4 regions of the Vibrio pomeroyi genome follow, and region 2 is predicted to be linked to each of the others. Evidence: predicted binding sites of a transcription regulator. Region 2 holds the regulator's gene; each other region holds the start of a gene.

Region 1 (5,173 bases), 820 kb from region 2:
ATCGATTTGTCGAAACCTATACCTCAACAGAGAATGCTCGTAATTCACACATACCAAAGTTGGCAACCAGTGCCGCGGATAAATGATATGTTAAGTGGGCAAATCAATGTGTGGTTAGCTCACTCTATTCAAAAAGAAAAAGGGGTATTGAACTTGGTTCGATAACCCTTTTTTTTGTACTTGCTAGCTAATTATTTATACAAGCTCTTAGTGTTCAGAGTCAGGTGACCGGTAAGATTCGCATACAGTTGGTTGAGCCCGCGACGTCCATAATATCGCCTTGAGTGACGATCACTAAGTCGCCAAACTTCAAGTGTCCCGCCTCTTTCAGACAAGCAAGAGTCGACAGTGCTATATCGAAGCTGTCTTCGGCTTCAGTTTCGAAGTAGATAGGTGTCACGCCTCGGTACAAAGTACAGCGATTTAGCGTTCCTTCGTTACGAGACAGCGCGTAGATAGGCATGTCGGCACTGAGTCGCGACATCATCAAGGCTGTGCGCCCTGACTCGGTAAGCGTGACCACGCCCTTGATGCCTTCCATGTGGTTGGCAGAGTAGATGGTCGCCATCGAAACGGTCTCTTCTGCCGTCACAAAGGTACGGTCAATACGGTAATTCGATTGGTTAATACCCGCCATCTTTTCAGCACCGATACACACTTCGGCCATGGATTTCACGGTCTCGACTGGGTAAGCACCCGCAGCGGTTTCACCTGAAAGCATCACGGCATCGGTACCATCTAATACCGCGTTAGCAACGTCCATCACTTCGGCACGGGTTGGCATTGGCGCGGAGATCATCGACTCCATCATTTGAGTTGCAGTGATCACTGTTCGGTTAAGCGCTCTAGCACGGCGTATAAGCTGTTTTTGTACCCCGACCAACTCTGGGTCGCCTATTTCCACTCCAAGGTCACCACGGGCCACCATGACCACATCTGAGGCCATTATGATGTCATCCATGTTCTCTACGGTCGCAACGGTCTCTGCTCGCTCGACTTTAGCAACTAAGTGAGCTTCTAACCCTGCTTCTCGTGCTAATTGGCGAGCGTAGTGCATGTCTTCGCCATTACGTGGGAACGAGACTGCCAGGTAATCGACTTGAATTTGAGCGGCGGTGACGATGTCTCGCTTGTCTTTGTCGGTCAGTGCTTCAGCAGAAAGGCCGCCCCCTTTTTTGTTGATGCCTTTGTTGTTCGAGAGAGGGCCGCCAATAATCACTTCGGTATGAACGCGACAGCCTTCCACTTTGGTTACTTTGAGTTGAACACGACCATCGTCAAGCAACAGGATATCGCCGGCGGATACGTCGTTAGGCAGTTCTTTATAATCAAGGCCAACGGCTTCTTGGTTGCCTTCGCCTAAACCTAGGCTGCTATCGAGAGTGAACAGGTCGCCCACGGCAAGTTGGATCTTGCCATCTTTGAATGTCGACACACGAATCTTGGGACCTTGCAAGTCTCCGAGAATGGCGATTTGAGTGCCGAGTCTTTTTGCTATCGCTCTGACTTTTTCTGCGCGTTGGATGTGGTCGTCGCTGCTGCCGTGAGAAAAGTTCATACGGACGATATTGGCACCGGCTTTGATGATTTCTTCAAGCACGTTACCTTTATCTGTTGAAGGGCCTAACGTTGTGACGATTTTCGTTTTTCTTAATTCGGCTGTCATGAATACTCCTAGAGTGAGACCAAGTAATCTTTTACAAGACTGAATTAAGTATATGCATTAATTGATAATTTATTGGGAGCTAGGAAGATATTTCTGTATTTACTGATATTTATTGTACTTAGTACTCAAGCGCGATGTTTTTTTATGAAAATTAAGTCTCGATTTATCGATGTGGGTGTTAATTTTCCTCGAACTATTTGACTCGATACACAAAGATTCATGTATATACGTGATACTGGTCACGGCGATATACCAAGTGACTTCACAATTACTTCGCAAAGTAAAAAAATTACCTCGTTGATGATTTCTGGAGCGTAAAATGTACATGGCTCAACCGGGCCATATTGATCATATCAAACAGGTCAATGCTGGTCGTGTATATAAACTAATTGACCTTAAAGGTCCTATTTCTCGTATCGATCTGTCCAAGCAAAGTGAGTTGGCTCCGGCGAGTATTACTAAAATTACCCGTGAACTCATTGAAGCTCACCTTATTCACGAAACCACGGTTCAAGAAGCCACGACTCGTGGGCGTCCTGCTGTCGGTCTGCAAACCAATAACGAAGGTTGGCAATTTTTGTCGATGCGTCTTGGTCGTGGTTACCTCACGATCGCGCTCCATGAATTGGGTGGCGACGTGCTTATCGATACCAAAATTGATATCCATGAACGTGATCAAGATGATGTGCTTGCACGTCTTCTCCATGAAATCGATGAGTTCTTCCAAACCTATGCCGAGCAACTCGACAGGGTGACGAGCATTGCCATCACACTGCCTGGTCTTGTGAATTCAGAGCAAGGTATTGTGCTACAAATGCCACATTACAACGTTGAAAATCTAGCGTTGGGTCCGGAGATCTACAAAGAAACCGGTCTGCCAGTCTTTATTGCCAATGACACCCGAGCTTGGGCACTAGCAGAAAAGCTATTTGGTAATTCACAAGACAACGACAACTCTGTTCTTATCTCTATTCACCATGGTTTAGGTGCCGGGATCATTCTTGATGGCCGCGTTCTTCAAGGGCGTCACGGTAACATCGGTGAACTGGGTCATATCCAGATCGATAAAGAGGGCAAGCTTTGCCATTGTGGTAACCGAGGCTGTTTAGAAACGGTCGCGAGTTCACAGGCGATCCGTGAGCAAGTGAAAGAGCGATTAGCCAATGGTGAAGAATCAACGCTGACTGTGTTTGAGGATGTTACGATTGAGCAAATCTGTGCTGCTGCGGCTGATGGCGACCCTCTGGCTGTTGAAGTGATTGAACAGTTAGGTCGTTACTTAGGCTCTGCGATTGCTATTGTGATTAATCTGTTTAACCCAGAGAAAATCTTGGTCGGTGGTGTTATTAATCAGGCTAAGAGCGTGTTGTACCCTGCGATTCAAAAGTGTATCGAAGAGCAGAGTTTATCGGTTTACCATCAAGACTTAGAGCTGGTGGAATCTCGATTCTATAAGCAGGCAACCATGCCAGGCGCTGCACTTATTAAGCAGGCCTTGTATGACGGTCAGCTGTTAATGAAAGTTATTGAAGGCTAACTCTTTTTCTCTTCTTTTAGCCTTACCCCAAATCTTTCCATGTACTTAAGCTTTGTATAACATCATTTGTTGTACTTAGTTTAAGCATTCTGTGCATTAGCGCTTTGCTTTAACCCATTGAAGTAGGCTATTGTAGCCACAGTTATTATTTGTCACTAAGGTGTTGTATGTCTGGCGTTTTAAATTCGGTTGATCAGAGAACCAAGCTAGTCGGTGAAAACCGTCTGGAACTCTTATTATTCAGCTTAAATAGTCGTCAACTATTTGCGATTAACGTATTTAAAGTGAAAGAAGTCCTAAAAGTGCCTGTACTTACTCGCTTACCGGGCTCTCACCACCACATTACCGGTGTTGCTTCTTTACGTGGTGAATCGGTGCCTGTGATTGATCTGCGCAGTGCGATTGGCTTTCCACCGTCACGTGCAGAGGCTCAGGAGAGCAACCTGATCATTACTGAATACAACCGAACCGTACAAGGTTTCTTGGTTGGGCAAGTGCGTAATATCGTTAATACAACTTGGACTGAAATCCAGCCGCCGCCAAAGACCACGGGTCGTGCAAACTACCTAACGGCTATCACGCATATTCAAGAAGAAGAGCAGCACAAAATCGTTGAGATCATCGATGTTGAAAAAGTGCTAGCAGAGATCATCGATTACGATGTGTCGATCTCTGAAGGTGTGTTAGATGAGCAGTTAGCCAACGAAATGATTGGTCGAAACGTGCTTATCGTTGATGACTCTTCAACCGCACGTAACCAGATTAAAGGTACCTTGTCTCAGCTTGGTTTAAACATTATTGAGTGTTGTGATGGCTTAGAAGCACTGAACCTACTTAAGGGGTGGTGTGATGAAGGTAAAGACATCAATCAAGAGATTTTGTTGATGATCACCGATGCCGAAATGCCTGAAATGGACGGTTATAAACTGACTCACGAAGTACGCACTGACCCGAGAATGCATGACCTGTTTATTACGCTAAATACCTCATTAAGCGGAAGTTTTAATGAGGCTATGGTTGAGAAAGTAGGGTGTAACCGCTTTATTTCTAAGTTCCAACCGGACCTCTTAGTTGAAGTGACTCAAGAGCGAATGCGTCAACTTTTATAATTAATACTGCTGTACGGTTTGTTTTGAGTGACCTGATAGAAAACGTTTGCTAATATTGATGCAGCATATTAATCGACACGAAATATGCCCACTACTAACGTAACTTTTCATGCACAATCTAAGGTAGTTCCTCTTAATGATATGGTTAACGTCTAAAGTCGTTATGACTTTGAGCTTATTACTATATAGGGAATTTAAGAAAAGACGTACGGAAGCTGACGTTGAGGTATAACTCAACAATTTGAAATGAAGGGAAGCAGATGCTTCCCTTTTTCGTTTCTAGCGTTTCTAGGGGGAAAGCGATTTGAGTCGCTAATGAAAATCTCGTGATTTGGTTTTCAACCCAACAATCTCATCGGTAATATCGATGAGCTTCCCGGCAATCACATGCACAACTTCACCTTCTTTTTCTAATATTCCTTGTACCTTTAATGCCTTGGCTGTGAGATAAGCTTGCTGTTGAGCACGCGCTGTGGCTCCCCATACCACCACATTGATATTGCCAGTGCTGTCTTCCAGTGTGACAAAGGTGACACCTGCCGCAGTACCTGGTGATTGCTTACCTGTAACTAGCCCGACAACGGTAACCATGGATTTGTGTCTTTGCTGTATCAAGTCTTTCATATGAGTGAATCGACCTAATCGATTTGCTTCTTCTAACAAAGTGATAGGGTGCTTGTTTAATGAAATCCCGACACTGGTGAAGTCCTCGAGTAAATCCTGCATCTCATTGGGTTTATGCCGTGTGTGTTCGCCATGACCATCTTTAGTATCGTCATAGACTTGGCTAAACAAAGGTAGGTCAGAAGCGGAATCCATTATCGCCCAGCGCGTCTGGAAACGGTCTCCCGAAACGTTGTG
Region 2 (5,173 bases):
CACAGTGATTTTATCATCTGAAGTAGCAAGCGCTCTTGAAGTAAAAGAAGGCGAATACGTTCGCATGTTGGCTCAATAAGAGCGGCGATTATCTGTCGAAGATTTTAAGGATAGAAGTATGACTCAGTGGATAGCAGGACAATGGGTGGCAGGTCAAGGTGACGCCATGACATCAGTAAGCCCATACAACAACGAAGTAGTGTGGCAAGGTGATAGTGCAACACCAGCACAGGTTGAATCTGCAGTAGCAGCGGCTCGTGAAGCGTTTCTAGTTTGGAAAAAGCTGAGCTTTGCTGAGCGCGAAGCGATCGTGTTGAAGTTCGCGGAAAAAGTGAAAGAGAACAGCGAAGAGATCGCGCAAATTATCGCAAAAGAGACGGGTAAGCCTATTTGGGAAACTCGCACTGAAGCGGGCGCAATGGCGGGTAAGATCGCTATCTCTATCCGTGCTTACCACGAGCGTACTGGTGAAGCTTCACGTGAAGCGGCAGGCAACCAAATCGTACTTCGTCATCGTCCATTGGGCGTGATGGCGGTATTTGGTCCTTACAACTTCCCAGGTCACCTACCTAACGGTCACATTGTTCCAGCTCTGCTATCGGGTAATACCGTGGTATTCAAACCTTCAGAGCAGACACCTTGGACGGGTGAGTTCGCAATGAAGCTATGGCAAGAAGCGGGTCTTCCTGTAGGCGTAATCAACCTAGTGCAAGGCGCGAAAGAGACAGGTATCGCACTGGCTGATGCTAAAGGTCTTGATGGCGTGCTATTTACGGGTAGTGCCAATACGGGTCATATCCTGCACCGCCAATTCGCGGGTCAACCGGGTAAGATGCTGGCACTAGAAATGGGCGGCAACAACCCTATGGTGATCAGTGACCAATACGGTGATGCGGACGCAACGGTATACACCATTATCCAATCGGCGTTCATCAGTGCTGGTCAACGTTGTACATGTGCTCGTCGTCTGTATGTTCCTGTTGGCGAGAAGGGTGACCTACTGCTCGATAAGCTGGTAGCGGCTACGCAAAAGATTCGTGTTGATCAGCCTTTCGCTGAACCTGCACCCTTTATGGGCCCACAGATCTCAGAAGCAGCTGCTAAGTTTATTTTAGATGCACAAGCGAATCTGCAATCGCTAGGTGGTGTAAGCCTAGTAGAAGCAAAAGCGGGTGAAGCGGCGTTTGTTTCTCCGGGTATTATCGATGCAACCAACATTGCTGAACTACCAGATGAAGAGTACTTCGGTCCATTGCTACAAGTGGTTCGTTACCAATCGCTAGAGCAAGCGGTTGAGTTAGCTAACGACACACGCTTTGGTTTGTCTGCTGGTTTAGTATCGACAGACGATTCTGAGTGGGAATACTTCGTTGACCATATCCGTGCGGGTATTGTTAACCGTAACCGCCAACTCACAGGCGCAAGTGGTGATGCACCATTTGGTGGTCCGGGCGCTTCTGGCAACCTACGTCCAAGTGCTTACTATGCGGCGGACTACTGTGCTTACCCAATGGCTTCAATGGAAGGTGGTGAAACTCAGCTGCCAGCTACGTTTAGCCCGGGCATTGAGCTGTAGTTTAGATTGATATTGAGCTAAGGCTCATTCATTAGTTATGAGATAAGGAAGCGGCGTATCGCTTCCTTATTTTAACCACGCTCAGCATCAAGATTGGGCGGTAGATAATAATAGAAAAAGTATGTCACAGGCTGATGGCTGCTGACTCTATGTCCAGCCTCTCCCTTTCTAATCCAAATCACTAGCTTGCTAGAACCTCTGACAAGGAGTCACCATGACGCCCGATCTACTCTTTAAATCACTATGGGATGATTACATTCACAGGCTATGTCCATCGGCTGAGAAAGTACACCACTTGCTGAAAGAAGACGAAGCGCTGATTAACGATCACATTGCGCTACGTACTTTTAATGTTGCCCCGCTGGGTATTGAAACATTGGCTAAGCCTTTCCTTGAGCTAGGTTATAAAGCGTGTGGCGATTACCTGTTTGAGAGCAAGAAGCTAGTCGCGAAGCATTACGAGCACCCAGACCCAAAACAGCCGAAAGTGTTCATTAGTGAATTGAAGGTAGAAGAGTGCTCAAGTGAGCTACAACAGATCGTTGCTAAGCTCGTTGAGCAAGTCGATGCAAGCAAGCTGCAAGGTCATGAATTCCTGTTTGGCGGACGCCTTTGGGATTTAAGCTTCGCAGATTTCCAAGTGCTTGCAAAAGAGAGTGAATACGCGTCTTGGTTAGCGGCTCATGGTTACGGTGCCAACCACTTTACGGTGAGCGTAAATCAACTTAACGCCTTTGATGAAGTACAGGCAGTGAATGACTATTTGAGCGAATCTGGTTTCACTATCAATGCATCTGGTGGTGAGGTTAAAGGCTCTCCAGAGGTCTTATTAGAGCAATCATCAACAATGGCAGACAAAGTGCCAGTTTCATTTGTTGAAGGCAATGAGATGATTCCTGGAGGCTTCTATGAGTTCGCTAAGCGTTATGCGATGACGAATGGTGAGCTTTACACCGGTTTTGTTGCAGCATCGGCGGATAAGATCTTCGAAAGCACTAACGGTTAAAGAAAGATACAAGCACGGGCTTTGCCCTAGAGATGCGGGTACGCTTCGCTTCGAGAGTGTTTACAAGGCGAGAGCCTCATGTGTTCCATTCGTATCTCGTATCTCGTATCTCGTATCTTCTCTCGATAAAGAAAAAGCCACCAAATTTGCATTTGGTGGCTTTCAAATTTTTGGCTCAGTTAATCGAGATTAACGAGTGCCGTATACCACGATAGTTTTACCGTGTGCAGAAATTAGGTTCTGCTCTTCTAGCATCTTCAAGATACGACCTACTGTCTCACGAGAACAACCAACGATCTGGCCAATCTCTTGACGAGTGATCTTGATTTGCATGCCGTCAGGGTGAGTCATTGCATCTGGCTGTTTCGCTAGGTTTAGTAGCGTTTGAGCGATACGACCTGTTACGTCAAGGAACGCTAAGTCACCAACCTTTTGGCTAGTTACTTGTAGGCGGCTTGCCATTTGCGCTGAAAGACGCATCAGGATGTCTGGGTTCACTTGGATAAGTTGACGGAATTTCTTGAAAGAAATTTCAGCTACTTCACAAGGAGATTTAGCACGAACCCAAGCAGTACGCTCTTGGTCTTCTTCGAACAAGCCTAGCTCACCGATGAAGTCGCCTTGGTTTAGGTAAGAAAGAATCATTTCCTTACCTTCTTCGTCTTTGATAAGAACTGCCACAGAACCTTTAACGATGTAGTACAAGGTTTCTGCCTTTTCACCAGCATGAATCAAAGTACTTTTTGAAGGGTACTTATGAATATGACAGTGTGAAAGGAACCACTCTAATGTTGGATCGGTTTGAGGTTTACCTAGAACCATAATATCTCACTTCCTCTGCAGGGTATGCTTGCCGCTTTCCGTATTTTAGCTAAGCCTGGATTGACTTGTAGGATAAGAGCACTCGTTGAGCGCTGCAAGCTATCTTGTGTTTCGTTTAAGAATAGTATCCTTTTTCAGGTACTATTTCTTGATTTTAATCGTGACCAAGCTACGATTTTTTACGCAAAATTGTGCACATGATCACGGTATGAAAAGTAATCAACCAGAATGTCGTTTTGTTAACCTATTTTTCCGGTTTCGATGAGTTGTTGTAGGATTGGTCTTACAATGAGCTCCATAGCAAAACTCATCTTGCCCCCTGGCACCACTAGCGTGTTATGACGAGACATAAATGAGCCGTCAATCATTGCCAAAAGGTAAGGGAAATCGACGTTTTTGATGCCACGCAAACGTATAACTACGAAGCTTTCGTCTAAACTTGGAATCCCTTTGGCGTTGAGTGGGTTCGATGTATCTACGGTTGGAACACGCTGAAAGTTGATATGTGTACGTGAAAACTGCGGGGTAATGTAGTTAAGGTAATCATCCATTGAACGGACAATGGAGTCCATTACCGCTTCACGAGAGTGGCCACGATCGCGTGTGTCACGAACAAATTTTTGAATCCACTCTAGGTTTACGATCGGTACCATGCCAATCAGTAGGTCGACGTGTTGAGAGACATTGATATCGCCATCAACCACACCGCCGTGTAGGCCTTCGTAAAACATCACATCGGAATTTTCAGGGATATCTTGCCATGGCGTGAAGGTGCCTGGCATTTGATTATAAGGAACAGCTTCATCGAAGGTGTGTAGGTAACTACGTACTTTACCGGTGCCTTCGTTCCCGTATTGACGGAAGAACTCTTCTAATGCACCAAAGTCGTTGGCTTGTGGACCAAAGTAGCTAATGTGCTTACCTTGCTCGCGCGCCTTGCGGATCTCGACATCCATTTCTGGTCGAGTGAATCGGTGGAAACTATCCCCTTCAACCCAAGCAGCCTTCACGTCCATCATATTGAACATTTTGCGGAAGGCTTCTGAGGTAGTGGTGGTGCCGGCTCCTGATGAACCCGTCACCGCAATAATTGGATGTTTAGCGGACATGACAACCCTTGTCGTTTGAGTAACTTACTTGTTAGCAATCGTTTTCCACTATAACACGGCTCCTTTCTAAGCGCAGCCTAGAAGCGTTTTGTCACCTGGATATCAACGGTCTCGTGCAGTTCGGAAAACACGATGCTCACATCACCAGAAGCTAATTGATGTTTCACCTGATCAATCTTGCTTTGCAGTGAGATCTCAACGTCGCCATAGTCTGTGCCTTCACGCAGCACGAATTCTTTGATGAGGTTTTCCAGTGTCTCTGGCGCGATGTCTTGCCATGGGATGATCATAAATACTTCTCTCTTTTATGTTCATTGATATGTTGATGAGTGTGTCTAGTGGTGTTTTTAGTACAACCCCAGCTTGGGGCTGCGCTATCTTATCAAGGTTTTGCGTTTATATTTAGCAAGGCTTCGTTGTTATGCAGAACCTTGGATACTTTCATAATACGCAGGTAAGGCTTCTTCTAACCAGAATCGTGGTTTGAGTGTGCTACCAGTGATGAACCCAACATGGCCGCCTTTCTGAAATAGGCGATAATCGATATTATCCGGTAGGACGAATTTTGGAATCACATCATCGGTCATAAAAGGATCGTCTTTGGCGTGAATGATCTGTGTCGGTAGTTTGATTTTATTGAGTTTAGGAAGAGCGGAGCAC
Region 3 (5,173 bases), 190 kb from region 2:
CGAACAGTTTGAGCTAGAAAGTTGGATTGCGTCATTGAATCAAGACGCAAAAACCTCGAATAAACTGATTAAAGTTTATCGTCACTGTGAAGAACTTTTAAAAGATCACGAGCAAGCATCGCTCTTGCTTTGGCGTGGCCGAGAGATGATCGAAATCTTGGTCACCTTGTCCATGGACCGTGCCACTTTAATTGCTGCACAACTTTTCCCCGTCGTCTCTAGCGGCGTTTTTGAGCGCGAAGCGTTTGAAGAAAGCTACGGCAAAGAAACCGTAAAGTTGATTGATGGCGTTGAAGAAATGGCGGCCTTGGGCCAGCTTAACGTGACCCTTGAAGGCAGTGCAGCCTCGGGTCAAGTCGATAACGTTCGTCGCATGCTATTAGCAATGGTTGACGACTTCCGCTGCGTAGTCATCAAGCTAGCAGAGCGAATCTGTAACCTTATCGAGGTGAAAAAAGCGCCTGATGCTGTGCGCCGCGCGGCAGCAAAAGAGTGTTCTAACATCTATGCACCACTGGCTAACCGTCTCGGCATTGGTCAGCTTAAGTGGGAAATCGAAGATTACGCATTCCGCTACCAACAACCAGACACTTACAAGCAGATCGCTAAGCAGTTGTCTGAGCGTCGCATCGTACGTGAACAATACATTACAGATTTCGTTGACGACTTAACGGCAGAAATGAACCGTTCAAGCATTAATGCTGAAGTCAGCGGTCGACCAAAACACATCTACAGCATCTGGCGCAAAATGCAGAAGAAAGGCTTGGCCTTCGATGAGCTTTTTGACGTTCGAGCTGTGCGTATCATCGCCGACCAACTTCAAGACTGTTATGCCGGTCTAGGTGTCGTTCATACCAAATACAAACATCTACCAAGCGAATTTGATGACTACGTGGCGAATCCTAAGCCAAATGGTTACCAGTCGATTCACACGGTTGTTCTTGGCCCTGAAGGCAAGACCATTGAGATTCAGATCCGTACCAAGCAGATGCACGAAGACTCCGAGCTTGGCGTTGCGGCGCACTGGAAGTACAAAGAAGGCGCTTCAAGCGGTCGCAGTGGTTACGACGAGAAAATTACTTGGTTGCGTAAGCTTATCGATTGGCAAGAAGAGATGTCGGATTCTGGCGAGATGCTGGATGAAGTTCGTAGCCAAGTCTTCGATGACCGCGTATACGCGTTTACACCGCGTGGTGACGTGGTCGACTTGCCAATGGGTGCAACTCCGTTGGACTTCGCTTATCACATCCACTCGATGGTTGGTCACCGTTGTATCGGTGCCAAAGTGGCAGGGCGTATCGTACCGTTCACCCATAAGCTATCAATGGGCGACCAAGTAGAGATCATCACCCAGAAAGAGCCGAACCCATCTCGCGATTGGCTGAACCCAACCACAGGTTTCGTTCACTCTGGACGTGCTCGAGCGAAAATCAATGCATGGTTCCGCGCGCAAAGTCGTGAGAAGAACCTAGAAGCGGGTCGTGACATCCTTGAGGTTGAATTAGCGAAGGTTGGTGCAACTCTCAAAGATGCTGACCAATACGCGCTAAGACGCTTTAACGTGAACACACCAGATGAGCTTTATGCCGGTATCGGTAGTGGCGACTTGCGCATTAACCAAGTGGTTAATCACATCAATGCGCTGGTTAATAAGCCAACAGCCGAAGAAGAAGACAAAAAAGCACTAGAGAAATTGCTTGAGTCGGAAAACAAGCCAGCACAACAGAGTCGTCCAAAGAAAGATGCCGTAGTCGTTGAAGGCGTTGATAACCTAATGACGCACCTTGCACGTTGTTGTCAGCCAATCCCAGGCGACACCATCAAAGGCTACATCACTCAAGGTCGTGGTATCTCGGTTCACCGCAGTGACTGTGAACAACTGAGTGAGCTAAGCTTGCATGCGCCAGAACGTATCATTGATACCGTTTGGGGTAACGGCTTTGTCGGTTCTTACATCCTAACGCTGCGTGTTGAAGCGCTAGAGCGTAATGGCTTGCTGAAAGACATCACCTCACTGTTCTCGAACGAGAAGATCAGCGTGACCACGATGAAGAGCCGCATCGACTACAAGCGTCAGCTGTCGGTAATGGATTTCGATTTGGAAGTGACCAATATTGAGATTCTGAGTCGAGTGACGAGCCGAGTCGAGCAGATTAAAGATGTAATGAGCGTCAAGAGATTAGGATGATATTTGGTATCATCCTCGTCATTCCCTACAGTGAGGGACGAACGTGATAGGGAATCTCGCCAAGCGGTTTGAGATCCCCAACTCGCTCATTCTTCACTCTTGGGGATGACGAATAAAGATAAAGGTGAGTGGTTTTGGCTGCTCACCTTTTTTAGTTTTAGAAGACGTTATAAATTTAAAAATCAAAGACAGTAATAGGAAGAAAACGATGAATCACCCGATTGAACAACTTGAACAGATCATGACTAAGCTGCGCGATCCAGAAGGTGGCTGTCCTTGGGATTTAAAACAAAATTTTGAAACAATTGTCCCGCATACTATCGAAGAGACCTACGAAGTGGTGGATGCGATTCACAACAAAGATTGGCCGAACCTACAAGAAGAGTTGGGTGACTTGCTGTTTCAGGTGATCTTCTATAGCCAGTTAGCGAAAGAGCAGGGGCTTTTTGAGTTCTCTGATGTGGTTGACGGCATCAATGAGAAGTTAACACGACGTCACCCGCATGTGTTCTCTGATACCGAGTTTGCCAGTGATGAAGAAATCAATGCTAACTGGGAAGCGGAAAAAGCCAAAGAAAAAGCACAAGCAGGCAAAACTCAAGAAAGTATTCTAGACTCAATACCAAACTCTCTACCTGCGCTTTCGCGTGCTACAAAGATTCAAAAGCAGGTCGCGAAATTTGGCTTTGATTGGGACTCAATTGGCCCCGTCGCGGATAAGGTTTTAGAGGAAGTTGACGAGGTGCTGGAAGAGGCGCTTCAAGTCACACCTAACGAAGATTTGGTTGAAGAAGAGTTAGGTGATTTGCTGTTTGCGACGGTCAATTTGGTGCGACATTTAGGTAAAAATCCAGAAACGGCGCTGAACAAAGCCAATCTGAAGTTTTCGCGTCGCTTTAAAGGGGTGGAACAAAAAGTTCGTCAGCAAGATAAAAATTTGACCGATTTTTCACTACAACAGCTTGATTCCATGTGGGATGAAGTCAAAGTGGCGGAGAAAAGATAACCAAAGCTTTTATCATGAATTGATTTGAAGCAAAAAATAAAAAATAGCAGTGTGATAGATTTCACGTTGTGGCGATAAGGGGCTTCTGGTATATTTTCATCCCGTCCAGAAGTAGTCCATTTCCCTCATTCAACCAATTTCAGGTTAAACATGACGACAAATTACATTTTTGTTACTGGCGGGGTTGTATCCTCTCTAGGTAAAGGTATTGCTGCAGCATCTCTTGCGGCTATTTTAGAAGCTCGTGGTCTTAAAGTGACTATGATGAAGCTTGACCCTTACATCAACGTTGATCCAGGCACTATGAGCCCGACTCAGCACGGTGAAGTGTTCGTTACGGAAGATGGCGCTGAAACAGACCTTGACCTTGGTCACTATGAGCGATTCATTCGCACCAAGATGACTAAGCGTAACAACTTCACTGCAGGTCGTGTTTACTCAGACGTACTCGCTAAAGAGCGTCGCGGTGATTACCTAGGTGCAACAATTCAGGTTATCCCACATATCACAAACTCTATCAAAGAGCGTGTTATTTCTGGCGCAGCTGGCCACGATATCGCGATCGTTGAAGTTGGTGGTACGGTTGGTGATATCGAATCTCTACCATTCATGGAAGCGATTCGTCAGCTAGCAGTAGAACTAGGCCGTGAACGCGCAATGTTCATGCACCTTACTCTAGTGCCATACCTAGCAGCTGCGGGCGAAGTGAAAACTAAGCCAACGCAACACTCTGTAAAAGAGCTACTGTCTATTGGTATTCAGCCAGACATCCTAGTTTGTCGTTCAGACCGCAACATTCCTTCGAACGAGCGTAAGAAAATTGCTCTGTTCTGTAATGTGCAAGAAAATGCAGTTATTTCTATGCGCGATGTTGACTCTATCTACAAGATCCCTCAGCTTATTAAAGCTCAAGGCACTGATGAACTTGTATGTAAGCGTTTCGGCATCACAGCTCCAGAAGCAGATCTGTCTGAATGGGAACAAGTAATTTACGAAGAAGCTAACCCAACGGGTGAAGTGACGATTGGTATGGTTGGTAAGTACATTGAACTACCAGACGCATACAAATCAGTAAATGAAGCGCTAAAACACGCAGGCTTGAAAAACCGCCTAAGCGTTAATATTAAATACGTAGATTCACAAGATGTTGAGTCTCGTGGCGTAGAAGTTTTAGAAGGCCTAGATGCAATCCTAGTTCCTGGTGGTTTTGGTGATCGTGGTGTTGAAGGTAAGATTCTTGCTGCTCAATACGCTCGTGAAAACAAAGTACCGTACTTAGGTATCTGTCTGGGTATGCAAGTAGCGCTTATCGAGTACGCTCGTAACGTTGCTAAAATGGAAGGGGCGCACTCTTCTGAATTCTGTACTGAAACTAAGTACCCAGTTGTTGGTCTTATCACTGAGTGGACTGATGGCGAAGGTAAAGTTGAAGAGCGTACAGAATCATCTGACCTAGGCGGCACGATGCGTCTTGGTTCACAGCTTTGTCACCTAGCGAAAGGTACGAAAGCATACGAATTATACGGTAGCGCGACGATCCATGAACGTCACCGTCACCGTTACGAAGTGAACAACAATCTTCGTCCACAAATCGAAAAAGCGGGCCTAAAAGTATCGGGTCTATCTGCGGACAAGAAACTGGTTGAAGTTATTGAGAACCCGAACCACCCATGGTTCGTTGCGGCTCAATTCCACCCAGAGTTCACTTCAACACCTCGCGATGGTCACCCATTGTTTGCAGGTTTCGTTAAAGCGGCTGGTGAGTTCCAGCGCGGCGAGTTAGAAAAGTAAAAAGGAATACAGGTAGCTGCGTAAGTTGTGCTGCTACCTTTAAATTTGACATTTATATATTCAACGAGAAGGAAACATTCAATGTCTAAGATCGTTAAAGTTCTAGGTCGTGAAATCATCGATTCACGTGGTAACCCAACTGTAGAAGCTGAAGTACACCTAGAAGGCGGTTTCGTAGGTATGGCTGC
Region 4 (5,173 bases), 590 kb from region 2:
ACAGACAAGGAAAAGCTCTTTAAGATTAAACAGCGATTTTGATAACTCTGAGGCTTTTGGGTGACCAGCAAGTAACATACCTAGAACAAGAGCACCCAGATCTGGTTTCACACCAACCAAATGGAATAAACCAGCACCGACGACTAATGCGAAGAAGATGCCGGACAGAACCAGCATCTCGCCGTGACCAACCCAATCGAGCACCTTGTAGAACAGTGGGCGTAATAAAGGCAGGGCAAACAGAGCAATCGCATACCACTCAGGTATTTTGCCGGTAGAAGCCGTTAGGAATACGACGGCAAAGATATCCTGCATGACCAAGATACCAATCGCCAACGTTCCGTAAGTCGCATTCATCTCACCTTTCTCTTGCAGAGTCTTAACCGCAAATACCGTACTTGAGAAGGAAAGAGCAAAACCGAGCAGAACGATCTGTTCTACCGACATGGCGGCCAACGATGAAATGCCTAAGAACTTAAAACCAAACAGGGCGGCGGCGAAAAACAGAGTGGACAAAAGGTTGTGGATTGTCGCGCCAGCCCAGATCTCTTTAGAGAGTAGGGTTTTGATGTCGAGTTTTAAGCCGATAGTAAATAGAAGCAGTGTGACACCAAGGTCAGCTAAAGTAATGATGGTGTCGTTGGTTTCAAAGCCAAAGGCAAAAAGCCCAAAGCCTGCAACCAAAAAACCAACTAATGGGGGAAGGTGACACTTTAAAGCAATAAATCCTGCGATAAACGCAGTGGATATTAATATAAGTTCCATAACTTGTTGTTGTAGTTCCCTAGCTTAAAAAAACGGGCCGTGTTTATACAAACACGGCCCGCGGAAAATCAGAATTATTTTTCTTTAATCTTCGAGAAGCTTCTGCAGCAACACACCGTTGAGCATGGCGCGCTTAATCATGGCAAAAGCTCCCATCGTAGGATGTTTATCGATCTGTGATGCTACAATAGGCAGGCCGCTATGGAAAGTCGTTAACGACTGATTCTCTACATTGCGCTTAATTGCAGGGAAAACAATCTCTTGTGCCTTCGTAATATCACCCGCGATGATAACTTTTTGAGGGTTAAATAAGTTAATCGTCATAGCGATCGCCTTACCTAATTGGTTTCCTACTCGAACTAAGCTTTGTTTCGCCAGTTCGTCACCATTGATTGCATGGTCACACACATCTTGAATCGTAATACGGTCAAGCTCTGTTAAAGAAGACTCATAGCCTTGTTTAATCAACTTTTGAACTCGTTCAACGATAGCCGGGTTTGCTGCTACGGTTTCAAGACAACCGAAGTTACCGCATTGGCATTGCTCGCCTAGCGGATCGATTTGGATGTGACCAATCTCACCTACGTTGCGGTTGTGACCTAAGAAAACCTGACCATTCACGATAATACCTGCGCCGGTACCACGGTGAACACTCACTAAAATAGAGTCTTGGCTGTCTTTACTTGCGCCGAAGTAGTGTTCAGCAAGCGCCATTCCGCGAACATCGTTACCCACAAAACAAGCGACATGGAATGTGTCGCGAATAATGTCGCTTAAAGCTAGGTTATCGATGTCTGTGTTTGGCATGTACTCAACAACACCAGTCGTTGGGTTAACCAAGCCTGGAAGAGTAACGCCAATAGCAATCAGCTGATCGATCTTTGGTTGGTGCTCAGCAATGAAAGCCTTCAAATTATTAACCAAGCCTTGGGTAAGGTCTGATTGGTCTGAATAATTCAGGTCTTGCTGTTGGAAAGCCAGTTCACGACCGCCAAGGTCATGAAGGCTTATTTGAATATAGTCTCGGCCTAAGCGCACTGCGACAGAATGAAAAGGTTCCACTTCTGTGGTTAGGGAGATAGCGCGTCTACCGCCAGTAGACGCTTGCTGCGCAACCTCTTTGATTAGGCCGCGCTCTAAAAGTTGGCGGGTAATTTTTGTAACACTTGCCGGTGCGAGTTGGCTTACATCAGCCACTTGTATACGACTGATAGGCCCTTGTTGGTCTATTAGTCGGTATACCGCCGCACTGTTTAGTTGTTTAACTAAGTCTACGTTACCTATTTGTCCGCCATTCATACTTAATTGTGCTCGTATTGTCCATTAACAACAGTCGCTTTAACGTTAAAGTCTCGGTCAAATACAGCTAGGTTTGCAACCATGCCTTTTTTGATTCGACCTAGCTTGCTTTCTACACCGATAGCCGTAGCTGGGTATAGCGTAGCCATGCGAAGAGCTTCGTCTAAAGCGATACCAGCGTGCTCAACTGTATTCTGAACTGCTTCAATCATAGTCAGAGCTGAGCCGCCCAGTGTGCCGTTTTCATCAACACACTTACCATCCCGGTAATATACTTTCTTACCGACAAAAATAAAGTATTCCATGTCAGCACCTGCAGGAGCTGTGGCGTCCGTCACTAATACGAGCTTTTCTCCCTTGATTTTGTGCGCAATTCGAATGTTTGCGTAATCAACGTGGAAGCCATCGGCGATGATACCTGCGTATACTTCTGGTGTATCGTAAATCGCGCCAACAACGCCTGGCTCGCGGCCAACCATAGGTGTCATTGCATTGAATAGGTGAGTCGCGAAAGTAATACCAGATTCAAAACCTTGACGTGCTTCTGCATAAGTTGCGTTGGTGTGGCCAATAGAAACCACCACGCCCGCTTTCTGAAGACGTTCAATGTGTTCAGGATCGTTAAGTTCAGGCGCCAAAGTTACTTTTGCAACAAGGTCGCTGTTTTCACAGATAAGCTCAATCATCTCGTTATCAGATTTACGAATGTGATCGACGCTGTGAATGCCTTTTTTCGCAACGTTTAGGTACGGACCTTCAAGGTGAAGACCTAAAGACTGGTTTTGGTACTGATTGTGGTATTCACGAGCTGCCGTGATAACTGCACGCATATCTTCGTCTGAAGAGGTGATAAGCGTAGGCAGGAAGCTAGTACAGCCTGATTTCAGGTTTGCTTTGTGCATGATCTGCATAGTGTTTGCAGTGATCTCATCGTTCAGCATTACACCACCACAACCATTCAGTTGTAGGTCAATGAAACCTGGGCTTAGGTTTGCTCCGTCTAGGTTGCGAACCTCAATTCCTTCTGGCAATTCAGATATAGGGCAGACTTTTTTGATCAGTTCGTTTTCGATTACTACAGCATGATCGGTCAGAACATCACTACCAGTGTAAATTTTACAGTTACTTAGCGCGTACATAGTCAGCTAATCCTTATTTCGTGAGATCTTTAAAAATTCTTCGTTACCTAAATGGGTACTTAGTTTGCGAGCATCATTTACGTAACGATTTATCTTTTATGGGCAAACGGCTTCAAAATGGGAAGCGATTTTAAGTGTTTGAAAAATATGTGAACAATTCATTTTATTTATAAGTTTAGGCCAAGTGTTATCAGTGTTTTATCTGGCATTGCTTGCCTCAAATAACCCGTTGTTAGCCCAAACATTAGATCTAGATTTTATCTATAAATGTTCATTTTTTTGAATGATAAAATAAGTTTTATGATCTCGCTAGCAAAAACCTCTGGATTTGGTAAAAACTGGTGATTACGATCACAAATGGTAAGGTTTTAATTTGCGGAGCAAAATTAATTGAATACACTGAATAGGACTAAATTGAGCGACTAAAATAAGTTTCTCAAACGAATTCTAAAAAATCCTATAGGGGGAAACAACTGGTGAATATTCTAGGATATGCACAGAAGCTGGGTAAGGCATTAATGCTACCTATCGCAACGCTTCCGATTGCGGCGCTTCTATTACGTTTAGGTCAAGGCGATCTACTTGATATTCCATTTATGGCGCAAGCTGGTGGTGCTATCTTCGGTAACCTACCATTGCTATTTGGTCTAGGTATCGCGATTGGTCTTTCTAAAGACGGTAACGGCGCAGCAGGTCTTGCTGGTGCAGTTGCTTACTTCGTATTAACAGCTACAGCAACGACAATTAACGCAGACGTTAACATGTCATTCTTCGGCGGTATCTTCGCAGGTATCATCGCAGGTCACTCTTACAACGCTTTCCACGCTACACGCCTTCCTGAGTGGCTGGCATTCTTCGCGGGTAAACGTTTAGTACCTATCATGGCCGGTCTATTTGCACTTGTTGCAGGTGCTGTGTCTGGTGTGGTTTGGCCTGGTGTTCAATCTGGTCTAGACGCACTGGCTCACGCAGTATCAACGTCTGGCGCTATCGGTCAATTCGTTTACGGTACTCTTAACCGTGCACTTATCCCTGTAGGTCTACACCACGTATTGAACTCATACTTCTGGTTCGGTATGGGTACATGTCAAGAAATCATCGTTGCTGGTCAAGGCGCATTCGCTAACATCACTCAACTTTGTGTTGACCCATCACTAGCTAAAACTCTAGTTGTTGGTCAAGAGCACACATTCACATTCGCTAACTCTGTAACTCCAGAAATTACTACTGTAGTTAAAGAAGTGACTGAAACTGTTAAATCTGGCGACCTACACCGTTTCTTCGGTGGCGATAAAGGCGCTGGCGTATTCATGAACGGTTTCTTCCCAGTAATGATGTTCGGTCTACCAGGTGCTGCACTTGCAATGTACCTAGCAGCTCCTGCTGAAAAACGCAGCCAAGTTGGTGGCGCACTATTCTCAGTAGCATTCTGTTCATTCCTAACAGGTATCACAGAGCCGCTAGAATTCATGTTCGTATTCCTAGCTCCTGCTCTATACGCAATGCACGCTGTATTCACTGGTCTGTCTCTAGTTGTTGCTAACATGTTTGGTACTCTGCACGGTTTCGGTTTCTCTGCTGGTCTAATCGACTTCGTATTGAACTGGGGTCTAGCAACTAAACCATTCGTACTACTACTAATCGGTCTAGGCTTCGGTGCTCTATACTTCTTCACTTTCTCTTTCGCAATCCGCGCTTTCAACCTGAAATCGCCAGGTCGTGAAGATGATGACGAAGCTGCTGCAGCTCCTGCTGGTGAAGCTCCAAAAGGCGACCTTGCACGTCAATACCTGAAAGCTCTAGGTGGTCACGACAACCTAACTTCAATCGACGCTTGTATCACTCGTCTACGTCTAACTCTTAAAGACCGCTCTGTTGCAGATGAAGTTGTTCTTAAGAAACTAGGTGCTAAAGGTGTGGTTAAACTAGGTGAAAACAACCTACAGGTTATCCTAGGCCCACTAGCTGAA

Evidence for each region. The regulator CRP, encoded in region 2, controls carbon source genes, mostly activating them, when cyclic AMP is high. The targets are predictions, from matches to a motif close to TGTGANNNNNNTCACA.
Region 1: mlc (sugar metabolism global transcriptional regulator Mlc) is a predicted target of CRP. The motif match lies at 1,895-1,910, and genes of this name have one in related genera.
Region 3: OCV12_RS13640 (CTP synthase) is a predicted target of CRP. The motif match lies at 3,245-3,260, and genes of this name have one in related genera.
Region 4: nagE (N-acetylglucosamine-specific PTS transporter subunit IIBC) is a predicted target of CRP. The motif match lies at 3,544-3,559, and genes of this name have one in related genera.

Annotation. Positions count from the first base shown of each region.
Region 1 is NZ_AP025506.1:2,495,369-2,500,541, reverse strand. Features, by position in the region: gene OCV12_RS10885 (patatin-like phospholipase family protein) at 1-86, shown strand, start outside; gene pyk (pyruvate kinase) at 221-1,666, opposite strand; gene mlc (sugar metabolism global transcriptional regulator Mlc) at 1,986-3,203, shown strand; gene OCV12_RS10870 (chemotaxis protein CheV) at 3,371-4,312, shown strand; gene OCV12_RS10865 (error-prone DNA polymerase) at 4,625-5,173, opposite strand, start outside.
Region 2 is NZ_AP025506.1:3,310,581-3,315,753, reverse strand. Features, by position in the region: gene astA (arginine N-succinyltransferase) at 1-79, shown strand, start outside; gene astD (succinylglutamate-semialdehyde dehydrogenase) at 119-1,576, shown strand; gene OCV12_RS14730 (DUF1338 domain-containing protein) at 1,791-2,582, shown strand; gene crp (cAMP-activated global transcriptional regulator CRP) at 2,772-3,404, opposite strand; gene OCV12_RS14720 (phosphoribulokinase) at 3,644-4,513, opposite strand; gene OCV12_RS14715 (YheU family protein) at 4,591-4,803, opposite strand; gene OCV12_RS14710 (hydrolase) at 4,933-5,173, opposite strand, start outside.
Region 3 is NZ_AP025506.1:3,123,350-3,128,522, reverse strand. Features, by position in the region: gene relA (GTP diphosphokinase) at 1-2,188, shown strand, start outside; gene mazG (nucleoside triphosphate pyrophosphohydrolase) at 2,397-3,194, shown strand; gene OCV12_RS13640 (CTP synthase) at 3,345-4,985, shown strand; gene eno (phosphopyruvate hydratase) at 5,067-5,173, shown strand, end outside.
Region 4 is NZ_AP025506.1:2,724,642-2,729,814, reverse strand. Features, by position in the region: gene OCV12_RS11855 (cation:proton antiporter family protein) at 1-765, opposite strand, end outside; gene nagC (DNA-binding transcriptional regulator NagC) at 850-2,064, opposite strand; gene nagA (N-acetylglucosamine-6-phosphate deacetylase) at 2,067-3,203, opposite strand; gene nagE (N-acetylglucosamine-specific PTS transporter subunit IIBC) at 3,722-5,173, shown strand, end outside.